DNA from 3 places in the Tardiphaga sp. 709 genome. Region 1 is predicted to be linked to each of the others. Evidence: predicted binding sites of a transcription regulator. Region 1 holds the regulator's gene; each other region holds the start of a gene.

The links. Region 1 encodes PhoB, which activates phosphate uptake and scavenging genes when phosphate is short. Its sites were predicted from a motif close to TGTCATNNANCTGTCAT; they were not measured.
Region 2: a site for PhoB is predicted at 1,558-1,574, ahead of RSO67_RS18735 (alkaline phosphatase). Genes of this name have one in related genera too.
Region 3: a site for PhoB is predicted at 2,177-2,193, ahead of phnG (phosphonate C-P lyase system protein PhnG). Genes of this name have one in related genera too.

Annotation. Positions count from the first base shown of each region.
Region 1 is NZ_CP135529.1:4,048,219-4,051,998, reverse strand. It holds gene RSO67_RS19735 (GcrA family cell cycle regulator) at 366-875, shown strand; gene phoB (phosphate regulon transcriptional regulator PhoB) at 1,118-1,822, opposite strand; gene phoU (phosphate signaling complex protein PhoU) at 1,914-2,627, opposite strand; gene pstB (phosphate ABC transporter ATP-binding protein PstB) at 2,656-3,483, opposite strand; gene pstA (phosphate ABC transporter permease PstA) at 3,480-3,780, opposite strand, start outside.
Region 2 is NZ_CP135529.1:3,827,814-3,831,593, forward strand. It holds gene RSO67_RS18735 (alkaline phosphatase) at 1-1,450, opposite strand, end outside; gene argG (argininosuccinate synthase) at 1,616-2,953, opposite strand; gene RSO67_RS18745 (phosphatase PAP2 family protein) at 3,022-3,780, opposite strand, start outside.
Region 3 is NZ_CP135529.1:1,840,052-1,843,831, forward strand. It holds gene RSO67_RS09255 (carbon-phosphorus lyase complex subunit PhnI) at 1-1,045, opposite strand, end outside; gene phnH (phosphonate C-P lyase system protein PhnH) at 1,048-1,656, opposite strand; gene phnG (phosphonate C-P lyase system protein PhnG) at 1,659-2,120, opposite strand; gene phnF (phosphonate metabolism transcriptional regulator PhnF) at 2,246-2,980, shown strand; gene RSO67_RS09275 (nuclear transport factor 2 family protein) at 2,981-3,448, opposite strand; gene ybgC (tol-pal system-associated acyl-CoA thioesterase) at 3,530-3,780, opposite strand, start outside.

The sequences.
Region 1 (3,780 bases):
CCGCCCTTCTCGGGCGGCACGTGGGCATTATTCTATGTGTGCTGTGAAGACTGTCAACCGCGCACTGCGGCTTTCGAGTCACACGGAGTCGCAGAAAAAGCCGATTTTGCAGCTTTACTTGCAGAAGCATGTGGACGCGGCATGCCCGACTCTTGCGCGCGAGTCACGGCATATTGTAGCTTTTGCCTCGTCGGATACGACATCTCGTGCGGCGGTAGATCCTTTTGACACATCCAGTGCGGCGTAACAGCCGGACGCGAAATTCGCGCCCGGTGAGCGCTAAAGGATTCTGACCGCAGGGATTTTTGAAGTCTCAACTCGCAGCGCTGCCCGGTCAGGCCGGCGCTCACGAAGGGAAAACGGCGATGACGGTAATGACATGGACCGACGATCGCGTCGAACAGTTGAAGAAACTCTGGGAAGGCGGCCTTTCCGCCAGCCAGATCGCTGCGGAACTCGGTAACGTGACCCGCAACGCCGTGATCGGCAAGGTTCACCGCCTTGGCCTGTCCGGTCGTGCCAAGAGCCCCTCCTCGGCAGCTCCGCGGCAGCGCAAGGCGCGCCCGGCGCAGCAGATGGTACGCGTCGCCCGCCCGATGGCGCGCGGCAATACCGCGCTGGCCCATAATTACGAGATCGAGGCCGAGCCCGACCCGATCGCCTATGACAACATCGTGCCGATCAGCCAGCGCCTGTCGCTGGTCGAACTCAACGAAGCCACCTGCCATTGGCCGATCGGCGATCCGTCGAGCGCGGACTTCTATTTCTGCGGCGGCAAGGCCCTGGCCGGTGCCCCCTATTGCGCGCATCACTCGCGTATCGCCTATCAGCCGGCCAGCGACCGCCGCCGCGCGGTCCCAAAGCCGACGCGCTGAGCTGGAAAGCATCTAAACCAAATGAAAATGCCCGGTGATGAGCCGGGCATTTTTTATTTGGGGCTTCTTACCTCGCCCCGCTTGCGGGGAGAGGTCGAGGCCCGCATGCGAAGCATGAGGGCGTCGGGTGAGGGGGACGCTCCACAGACTCCGAAGCCGATGGAGAGTCCCCCTCATCCGACCCGGCGTCGCTGCGCTATGCCGGGCCACCTTCTCCCCGCAGGCGGGGAGAAGGAAGATATCTACTCCGCCGCCTTGTCGAAGCGATCGTCCAGCGCATAGCCGGCGCCGCGCACGGTGCGGATTGGATCGGGCTCACCGGCGGGATTGAGCAGCTTGCGCAGGCGGCCGATATGCACGTCGACGGTGCGCTCGTCGATATAGATGTCGCGGCCCCAGACGCTGTCGAGCAACTGCTCACGGCTGAACACCCGGCCCGGATGTTCCAGGAAGAACTCCAGCAGGCGATATTCGGTCGGACCGAGATCAATCGGGCGGCTGGACCGCACGACGCGGCGCTTGTCACGGTCGAGTTCGATGTCGCCAAACGCCAAGACGGTGGCGAGACGCTCGGGAGCTGCACGACGGAGCAGGCCCTTCACGCGGGCCAGGAGCTCCGGCACGGAGAACGGCTTGACGATGTAATCGTCGGCACCGGTGGCGAGACCGCGAACGCGCTCGCTCTCTTCGCCCCGCGCCGTCAGCATGATGATCGGCAATGCCTTGGTTTCAGGCCGTGCGCGCAGACGGCGGCACAGTTCGATGCCGGAAAGACCCGGCAGCATCCAGTCGAGCACCACGAGATCCGGCACCCGCTCCTTCAAGCGGGTGTCGGCATCGTCGCCGCGCGCGACGGTTTCAACATCATAGCCTTCGGCGTCGAGGTTGTAGCGAAGAAGCGTCGTGAGGGCTTCCTCGTCCTCCACCACCAGAATGCGTGCATTCACAGCCATATGGTCAATATCCTCAGTGACGTCCGAAAAGCCTTTAGGTCATGATCCTTGCGGAAGACTGGCTTCCACTTTTCCGGATCATGCTTCAGACCGTCGGCGTATTCGCGAATGTGGTCATGTCGCCCTTCGGGCGCTTGTCGAGGATCTGTTGGCCCTCGATCATGTAGAACACGGTTTCCGCAATGTTGGTGGCGTGGTCACCGATCCGCTCGATGTTCTTGGCGCAGAACATCAGGTGGATACAGAACGAAATGTTACGCGGGTCTTCCATCATATAGGTCAGGAGTTCGCGGAACAGCGAGGTGCAGATCGCATCGATTTCCTCGTCGCCCTTCCACACCGTCATGGCGGCCGGCAAATCGTGTGCGGCATAGGCGTCGAGCACGGCCTTGACCTGGGTGGTCACGAGGTCAGTCATGTGTTCGAGGCCGCGGATCAGCTTCAGCGGATGGAAATCGCTGTCGAGCGCATTGACGCGCTTGCCGATGTTCTTGGAGAGATCGCCAATCCGCTCGAGATCGGTGGCGACGCGCAGCGCGCCGACGATCTCGCGCAAATCGACAGCCATGGGCTGGCGCTTGGCGATGGTCAGCACGGCACGCTCTTCGATCGTGCGCTGCAACTGGTCGATCTCGGCGTCGGTGGCAACGACGCGCGCACCGAGCGCGACGTCCCGGCGGATCAGCGCATCGACGGATTCGACGATCTGCCGTTCTGCGAGGCCACCCATCTCGGCGACGAGACGGGTCAGCTCCTGCAGATCGTCGTCGAAAGCCTTGGTGGTGTGTTCAAAAGCCATCTCAAATTCCTCCCGCGAATATGTCGCGTCAGCCGAAGCGGCCGGTGATGTAATCCTGGGTGCGGCGATCGGTCGGCGACGTGAAGATCTTGTTGGTCTGATCGAACTCGATCAGCTCGCCGAGATACATGAAGGCCGTGCTGTCGGAGACGCGGGCAGCCTGCTGCATGTTATGGGTCACGATCGCGATCGTGTACTGATCCTTCAACTCGTCGATCAGCTCCTCGATCTTCGCGGTCGAGATCGGGTCCAGCGCCGAGCACGGCTCGTCGAACAGGATCACTTCCGGCCGAACCGCGATGGTGCGCGCGATGCACAGACGCTGCTGCTGACCGCCCGACAGGCTGAGGCCCGACGCGTTGAGCTTGTCCTTGACTTCGTTCCAGAGCGCACCGCCGCGCAGCGCCCTCTCGACGCGCACGTCCATCTCCGACTTGGAGATCTTCTCATAGAGGCGGATGCCGAAGGCGATGTTTTCGTAAATCGTCATCGGGAACGGGGTCGGCTTCTGGAACACCATGCCGACGCGGGCGCGGAGCAGGTTGAGATCCAGCTTCGGATCCAGAATGTTCTGATTGTCGAGCATGAGCTGACCTTCGGCGCGCTGGCCGGGATACAGATCATACATACGGTTGAAGATGCGCAGCAGCGTGGACTTGCCGCAGCCCGACGGGCCGATGAACGCAGTCACCCGGTTCGCCATCAGCGTCAGGTTGATCTTCTTCAGGGCGTGGTGTTCGCCATAGTAGAAGTTCAGGTCGCGCACGGTGACCTTGGGACGGGTCTCGCCCTGCAGGGCCGACGGCGGCGGCATCGAGACGGAAGGAACGCCAGACGACACAGAAAGCTCACTCATTTTGCTGTCCTCTCGGCGCCGAGAATGCGCGCGCCAATGTTAAGGGCAAGTACGGTCAAGGTGATGATCAGGGCACCGCTCCAGGCGAGCTGCTTCCAGTACTCGTAGGGGCTCTGCACGAAGTTGTTGATGGTCACCGGCAGGTTGGCCATCGTCTTGGTGAGATCGAGGCTGAAGAACTGGTTGCTCAGCGCGGTGAACAGCAGCGGCGCCGTTTCACCAGCGACACGCGCGGTCGCCAGCAGCACGCCGGTGATGAGACCGGCGCGGGCTGCACGATAGGCGATCCGCTTGATG
Region 2 (3,780 bases), 220 kb from region 1:
GCAGCGTCTCGTAGTGATCGGGAAGGCTCGCCGACATGATCGCAAGCCTCCGGCTGACATCGACGCGCGATGGATAGCCTTCGGCATCCGGCGCGGGATAGTTCGGGAAGCCGGCCTTCTCATAGACGCCAAGCCGTTCGCGCAGCAGCAGGTTTGACTCCTTGCTCATGTCGTCATTGACGGTGCCGACGAGACTGTTGGGGTGGTTGTGGTCGGAGACGACAAGGATCAGCGTATCGTCGCCGCGCTTGGCTGCCCAGTCGCGGGCCAGCTTAACGGCATTGTCGAGCATGATGACGTCATAGACGGCGCGGTCCATGTCGAGCAGATGGGCGTATTTGTCGATCAGGCCGGACTCGACCATCAGGAAGAAGCCGTTGTCGTTGCGCGACAGGATCTTGAGCGCGCCATGCACCTGTTCGGTCAAATCAGGCTGCTGCGGAAATTTCTTCACGCCGCCGCCGCCGAGAAACTTGCGATCCAGCACGCCGTCCATATTGCCAGGCGTGAAAAGTCCAAGCAGTTTGCGCGTCTCCGGCTTCTTGGCGAGGCCGTTCAATTCGGGCGCGGTGGTCGCAACCGAATAACCGGCCTCGCGGAAGCGCGCGACATAGTCGACGTCATCCTTGCGCTTCGATGTCGCGGCCGCCTGCGGCAGGAAATTCGCTGCGCCGCCGCCCATCAATACGTCCGGCTTGGCCGCAAGGAACTGCGCAACGATCTCGTCATAGGCCGCGCGGCGGCGGGTATGCGCGATCATCGCGGCGGGCGTCGCGTCCTCGACCTCGGTATTGGTGACGATGCCGATTGCCAGATCGAGCTTGCGCTTCGCGAGGCTGGTGATGGTTTCGACCTGCGGGTCGTCGAATACATTCGCCGTGCGATCCGCGTAGACGCCCATCGCATTGGTCGCGGTCTTGTGGCCGGTGGCATAGGCGCTGGCCGAATTCGCGGAATCGGTGATGATGGAGTCGGAGCCCGCCGTTGCTACCATCGCCATATGCGGCATGTCGTCCATGGCGAGCTTGCCGCGGCTCTTGCCTTCGGAAATGCCCTTCGACAGCAAGCGTGCGCCGACGCGATGCGCCAGCGACATGCCGTCGCCGATGAACAGGATCACGTTCTTCGCCTTGCGCGGACCAGTGTCGTAGACGTTCCACGTCACCGCGCGGCTGCGCATGCCGTCGCTGACTTCGATCTTGTAAGTCCCGGCTCTATCGAGCGTCACGTCGCGCAGCAGCAGCGCGGACTGATCCTTGCCGTCTTCCTTCGCGATGTAATCAGCGGATTTGCCGAACGCTGCGGTCTGATCGGCGCCGTTGATCGTCACCTTGATGTCGGCGGCCTGAACGAGTTCGGGAAACTCGACCTTGAAGTCGAATTTCGCGCCCGCGAGGATATCAGCGCGGTCGAGCGGATAGATGGTCTGGGCGCAGAGGGGGGCGCTCATGAAAAAGGCCGCGAACGCGGCCAGTGAAACGATCTTCGATACGTTGTTCAAGGAAGTGCTCCCGCAAAATGGGTGGCAGGCGTTGTCCTTGCAGTTACGACAACCGGATGTCGCGTTGATGACATCCGGTCGTAGAGTGGATTAGCGAAGCGTAATCCGCCGCGATCAGTTCTTGCCGTTGTCCAGCTTCGGAATGTTCGAGCCTTCGCCGGCGCTTAACAGACCCGCCTTCGAATACAGATCCAGCTTGGCGCGGGTATCGGTGATGTCGAGGTTGCGCATGGTGAGCTGGCCGATCCGGTCCGCCGGCGTGAAGGGCGCATCCTCGACCTTCTCCATACTGAGCCGCTCGGGCGCGTAGGTCAGGTTGGGGCTCTCGGTGTTGAGGATCGAGTAGTCATTGCCGCGGCGCAGTTCGAGCGTTACTTCGCCGGTAATCGCGCGGGCTACCCAGCGCTGCGCGGTCTCGCGCAGCATCAAGGCCTGCGAGTCGAACCAGCGGCCCTGATAGAGCAGCCGGCCGAGCTTCATGCCGCTCATGCGATATTGCTCGATGGTGTCTTCGTTGTGGATGCCGGTTACGAGACGCTCATAGGCGATGTGGAGCAACGCCATGCCCGGCGCTTCATAGATGCCGCGGCTCTTGGCCTCGATGATCCGGTTCTCGATCTGGTCGCTCATGCCGAGACCATGGCGGCCGCCGATGACATTGGCCTCGAGGAACAGCGCGACAGCGTCAGTGAAGGTCTGGCCGTTCAACGCAACGGGCTGGCCATCGACGAACCGCACCACGACCTTCTCGGCCTTGACGGCGCAATCGTCGCGCCAGAACGGCACGCCCATGATCGGGTTGACGATCTTGATGCCGCTATCGAGCTGTTCGAGATCCTTGGCCTCATGGGTCGCGCCGAGCAGATTGCTGTCGGTCGAATACGCCTTCTCGGCTGACATCTTGTAGGCGAAGCCGTGGGCGGTCATGAAGGCCGACATTTCCGCGCGGCCGCCCAGTTCGTCGATGAATTGATCGTCGAGCCAGGGCTTGTATATCTTCAGCTCCGGATTGGTCAGCAGGCCGTAGCGGTAGAACCGCTCGATGTCGTTGCCCTTATAGGTCGAGCCGTCGCCCCAGATATTGACGCCGTCTTCCTTCATGGCCGAGACCAGCATGGTGCCGGTCACGGCGCGCCCGAGCGGCGTGGTGTTGAAATAGGCGATGCCGCCGGTCGAGACGTGGAACGCGCCGGATTGAATCGCGGCGATACCTTCATGGACGAGCTGGGTGCGGCAATCCACGAGGCGGGCCTTCTCCGCGCCAAACTCCATGGCCTTGCGCGGAATCTCGTCGTAGTCGGCTTCGTCAGGCTGGCCGAGATTGGCGGTATAGGCGAAGACCTTGGCGCCCTTCTGTTTCATCCAGAGCAGTGCGGCTGATGTGTCCAGCCCGCCGGAGAAAGCGATGCCGACGTTTTTTCCTTGGGGCAGGCTCTTCAAGATCGTGGTCATCGAACGTCCAATCGGGGCAGTTTCGGGTGCATACGGGCGCTATCAAACGTCCCGTGAAGATCACCCGTTTAACGGCGGTTGACGGGAATCGCGTCCGGCACGGGACCGATGTCGCGACCGCGCAATTTCTGCCGCCAGCGATAGCCCGGCCAGGCGAAGCGCGTCAACGCAGCATCGATCTCCTCGTCGGTCTTCCGGGTCGAGGGCCAGCGGTAAATCCATCCGTGAATCAACCAGATGACCAGGAATGAGACGAGGCCGGCGATGGTCACGTCGGTAAAGAAATGGCCGCCGAAGGCCATCCGCCAGCCCGAGGTGGCGAGGCCGAACACCGTCGCTGCCGCATAGGCGTAGGGCCGCACCGACGGCGGCGCCAGCGCGGCCGGAGCATAGGTCCAGAACGCCGTGGCACCCTCGCCCGAGAAGAACGAGCAGTTGCGGCCGCATTCTCCCCGCGGATCCCACCAGGCCTTGAACTGCCAGGGACCGTTGAATTCCGTCACCGTTACTGGCCGCGGCCGGCCCCAGAAGGTCTTGAAGGTGAAATTGGTGAGGATGCCGGCCGACATCAGCATGGTGAGGATCAGGAAGGCCATGGTGCGGCCCTTCACCAGCAGCGGCCGGTTCGGCCAGATCAGCTTCACGATCAGCGCGAGGATCGAGGGCGCGACAAAGGCCCATGCGATCCACATCGCCGCATCGCGGGCGAGCTGCGCATAGGGCAGCGACGTCGTGGGAAAACGCCTGGTTTCGGGATCGTAGAACAGTGCCGCGAGCTTGAGGTCGAGTTCGGGCCAGACTCCGAAGATAATGGCAATGGCGGCAAA
Region 3 (3,780 bases), 2.2 Mb from region 1:
GCTTGCGGAGTAGGCCGAGCTCGGACTGGAAGTCGACGTAATGCGGCAGCTTCAGATGCTCGACGAAGCCGGTCGCCTGCACATTGTCGGAATGCGACATGACGAATTCCTCGTCCTGTGCTGGCGCCTTGATGTCCTCGCCAAGCTCGCGCGCGCGCAGCGTGCGGTCGACCAGTGCCATCGACATCACCTTGCGTTCGCTCTGGCCGAAAGCGAGGCCATAGCCGCGCGTGAAACACGGCGCCTCGGTATCCGAGCCCTTGAACTGATTGACCATCTGGCATTCGGTCAGCGTGATCGATCCCAGCGGCACCGCGAAGCCAACATCCTCGGCCATGAATTCAACCTCGACCTCGCCGAGGCGGATTTCACCTGCGAAAGGATGGTTGCGGCCATAGCCGCGCTGCGATGAATAGCCGAGCGACAGAAGAAAGCCTTCATCGGCCCGCGCGAGATTCTGCAAGCGCAGATCACGGTCTGCCGGGAAGCTCAGCGCGTCGCGCGTGAGATCGCCGACAGGCTTTTCGGGATCTTCTGCGGGCGAGGCTTCGATCAGGCCGTCGCGGCCAAGAATATCGGTGACGCGCGGCATCACGCCCGGCTCTGCATCGGTCATGACGGGCTGATCGGGCGAGGATTCGCCGGTCAGCACCGGATCGAGCAAACGATGCGTATAGTCGAAGGTCGGGCCAAGCACCTGGCCGCCCGGCATGTCCTTGAAGGTCGAGGAGACGCGGCGACGCACCTGCATCTGCGACGTATCGACGGGCTCACTCGAACCGAACCGCGGCAGCGTCGCGCGGAAGGCGCGCAGCAGGAAGATCGCCTCGATCATGTCACCGCGTGCCTGCTTGATGGCCAGCGCCGCGAGCTCGCGGTCATAGAGCGAGCCTTCGGTCATCACGCGATCGACGGCGAGACCGAGCTGATTGGAGATCTGCGCCAGCGATATTTCCGGCACGTCGCGATCGCCGCGGCGTTCATGAGCCAGCAGACGATGCGCATTCTCGATGGCGCGTTCGCCACCCTTGACGGCGACATACATGCTCAGCCCTCCTTCGCGACAAGACGCGTGGTACGCGGTAGCGCGACAATGGATTCGCCGGACACCAGCACGAGGTCGATGCCGCGGGGAAACAGCGAGGCATTCAGCGCAAGGCGATCTAGCAGATCCGGCACGCCGATCGCAGCACGCAGGATTGTGGCACCATCGATACCGGGGCCGCGCAGCTCATAGGCAGGGCCTTCAGTCAGGCTCGCCACCTGCAGAATGATCGTGGTGGAGCGATCCGGATATTCGCCGGTGCCGAAGGCGAAGTGCTCGAAGGACGGCAGCGCGGCAGCATCAGCCACCACGGCGAAGGCACACACGGCGGGATCGGCGATGACCGGCGCGCTGGTGTGAAACTTGATCCACTTGGCAACATCCATCGTCGCCGCCAACTTGCTATCGAGCCACACCGGCGTGTCCTGATCGAACAGCGTGAGCGCGATAGCGGCCGCGCCGCGCATCATCGGCGCAGGTACGCCCGAAACAGCCTGAATCCGCTGCACGGTGCCGGGACGCGCCATCGCGTCCATCACCGAACGGAAGGTCGATTGCGCTGCAAGCACCTTGTCCGCGAAACCGGCCGGCATTTCCGCAACTGTCGTCATGATCAGCCCTCCCCGCGCACGAGCGTGTAGAAATCCACTTTGGTCGCCGCCGTCTCTGCGGCCTTCCGCCTGATATCGGCAACGACACGCGCGCGCAGCGGCGTCAGCACCTGGGCTTCGACAGCATCTGAAAATTCAACGGTCTGAATGAGTGCGTCGCAGAGCGCGATTAGCTGCGCCTTCGCGCCGTCACGGCCGAGTGTGTAACCGAAGCCAACCTCGCCTGATGCCAACCGTACAGCGGCACGCGACACGGTCGCCTCGCCCAGATTGAATGGCGCGCCATCGCCGCCGATCCGGCCACGCAGCATCACCAGGCCGTTTTCCGGCTGACGCAGATGCTCATGGGCGGGAACAGCCACAGCATCGAGATATCCGGCGATATCCGCCGTCGCGGAGTGCCCAAGCACCCCCATCGCCTCACGGCGCCGGGCCTGCTGGTGGTTCGGGGAGGATGAAGTCATGTCACCGCCGCTCAACAAGTTGTATGATTTACTAGACAACTTTATAGACGGAGGCAATGACCGTTTCGTGACAGCGGCACGATTTTTCGCTAATGCGTGGTCGACATCATTCCGGGACCGATTTTGTGACCATTCAGGACAAGCCAACAGGCGTTGCATTGTGGCGGCACGTCGCCGACGGCATCGAGCGCGGCATTGCCGATGGTCGCTATGGCGCTGGCGAAAAGCTGCCCGGCGAGACCGAACTGGCTGACATCTACCGCGTCAATCGCCATACCGTGCGCCGTGCCCTCGCAACCCTGGCCGAACGCGGCTTGGTACGCGCCGAGCGCGGCAGCGGCACCTATGTGGAATCGCCAAAGCTTGCATATCCCCTGCGGTCACGCACGCGCTTCTCGGAAATTGCCGGTGCCGGCGGACGCGAGCCGCAGGCGCAATTGATTGGAGCCTGGGACGATGTGGCAACGCGCGATCTCGCCAGGCAGCTTGGCCTCAAAGCCGGCGCTCCGCTGATCCGCATCGAGGCGCTGCGCCTCGCTGACAAGACACCGATCTGCGTCGGCACCAACTGGCTTTCGGCCGAACGGTTTCCCGATTTCGGCAAAGTCTATGAGCGCGTGCGCTCGATGACCAAGGCGCTGGCGCATTACGGTTTCAAGGACTATCGCCGCGCCTCGACGAAGGTGACCGCGGGGATCATCGACGCGACCGATGCGACACGGCTTGGTGTCGCGCTCGGGCGTCCGATTTTGATTGTCGATTCCATCGATGTGGATGCCGACGGCACGCCGCTGAGCGCCACGCATTCACGTTTCGTCGCCGAGCGCGTCGAATTCGTGGTCGATAGCGGTTCGCTTTAGTTAGAACGGGTCGGTGCCGAGACCCGGCACATCGGCCGGGCGCGGCCCTGGCGCCGGCCACAGGAAACGGCGGTCCTTCTCGGCAATGGCCACATCGTTGATGCTCGCCTCACGGCGGCGCATGAGACCGGCCTCGTCAAACTCCCACTGCTCGTTACCGTAGGAGCGATGCCAGTTGCCGGCGTCGTCGTGCCATTCATATTGAAAGCGCACGGCAATGTGATTGCCGTCGAACGCCCACAGATCCTTGATCAGCCGATACTCGTGCTCCTTCGCCCATTTACGGGTGAGGAATTCGACGATCGCCGGGCGCCCCTGAAAGAACTCGCCGCGATTGCGCCAGGTCGAGTCCTCGGTATAGGCGAGCGACACTTTCACCGGATCGCGTGAATTCCAGGCGTCCTCGGCCATGCGGGCCTTCTGGGCGGCGGTTTCTCGGGTGAAGGGCGGAAACGGTGGACGCGACATGGGACCCTCGGCTTTGCGATATGCCGGGATTGTAGCCCTGCCGCATGCGGAGTCGATGCCATTCCGCCTATTGGGCGATTGCTAAATCTGATCGGCCTTCATGGCGATCCGCAGCGCTTTCGGGATCGGCTTGGCGCGGCCGCCAGACACGAAGGCCACCTTGACCTTGGCCTCAAGCAGCAACTCATCGCCGCGGCGCACTTCCTGACCCAGCATGATCGAGGCGCCCCTCACCTCCTGTGGAACCGTGACGACGTCAAGCAGATCGTCCAGGACTGCCGGTTTTAGAAAATCAATCTTCATCGAACGAACAACGAAGGCAAAGCCGGGCG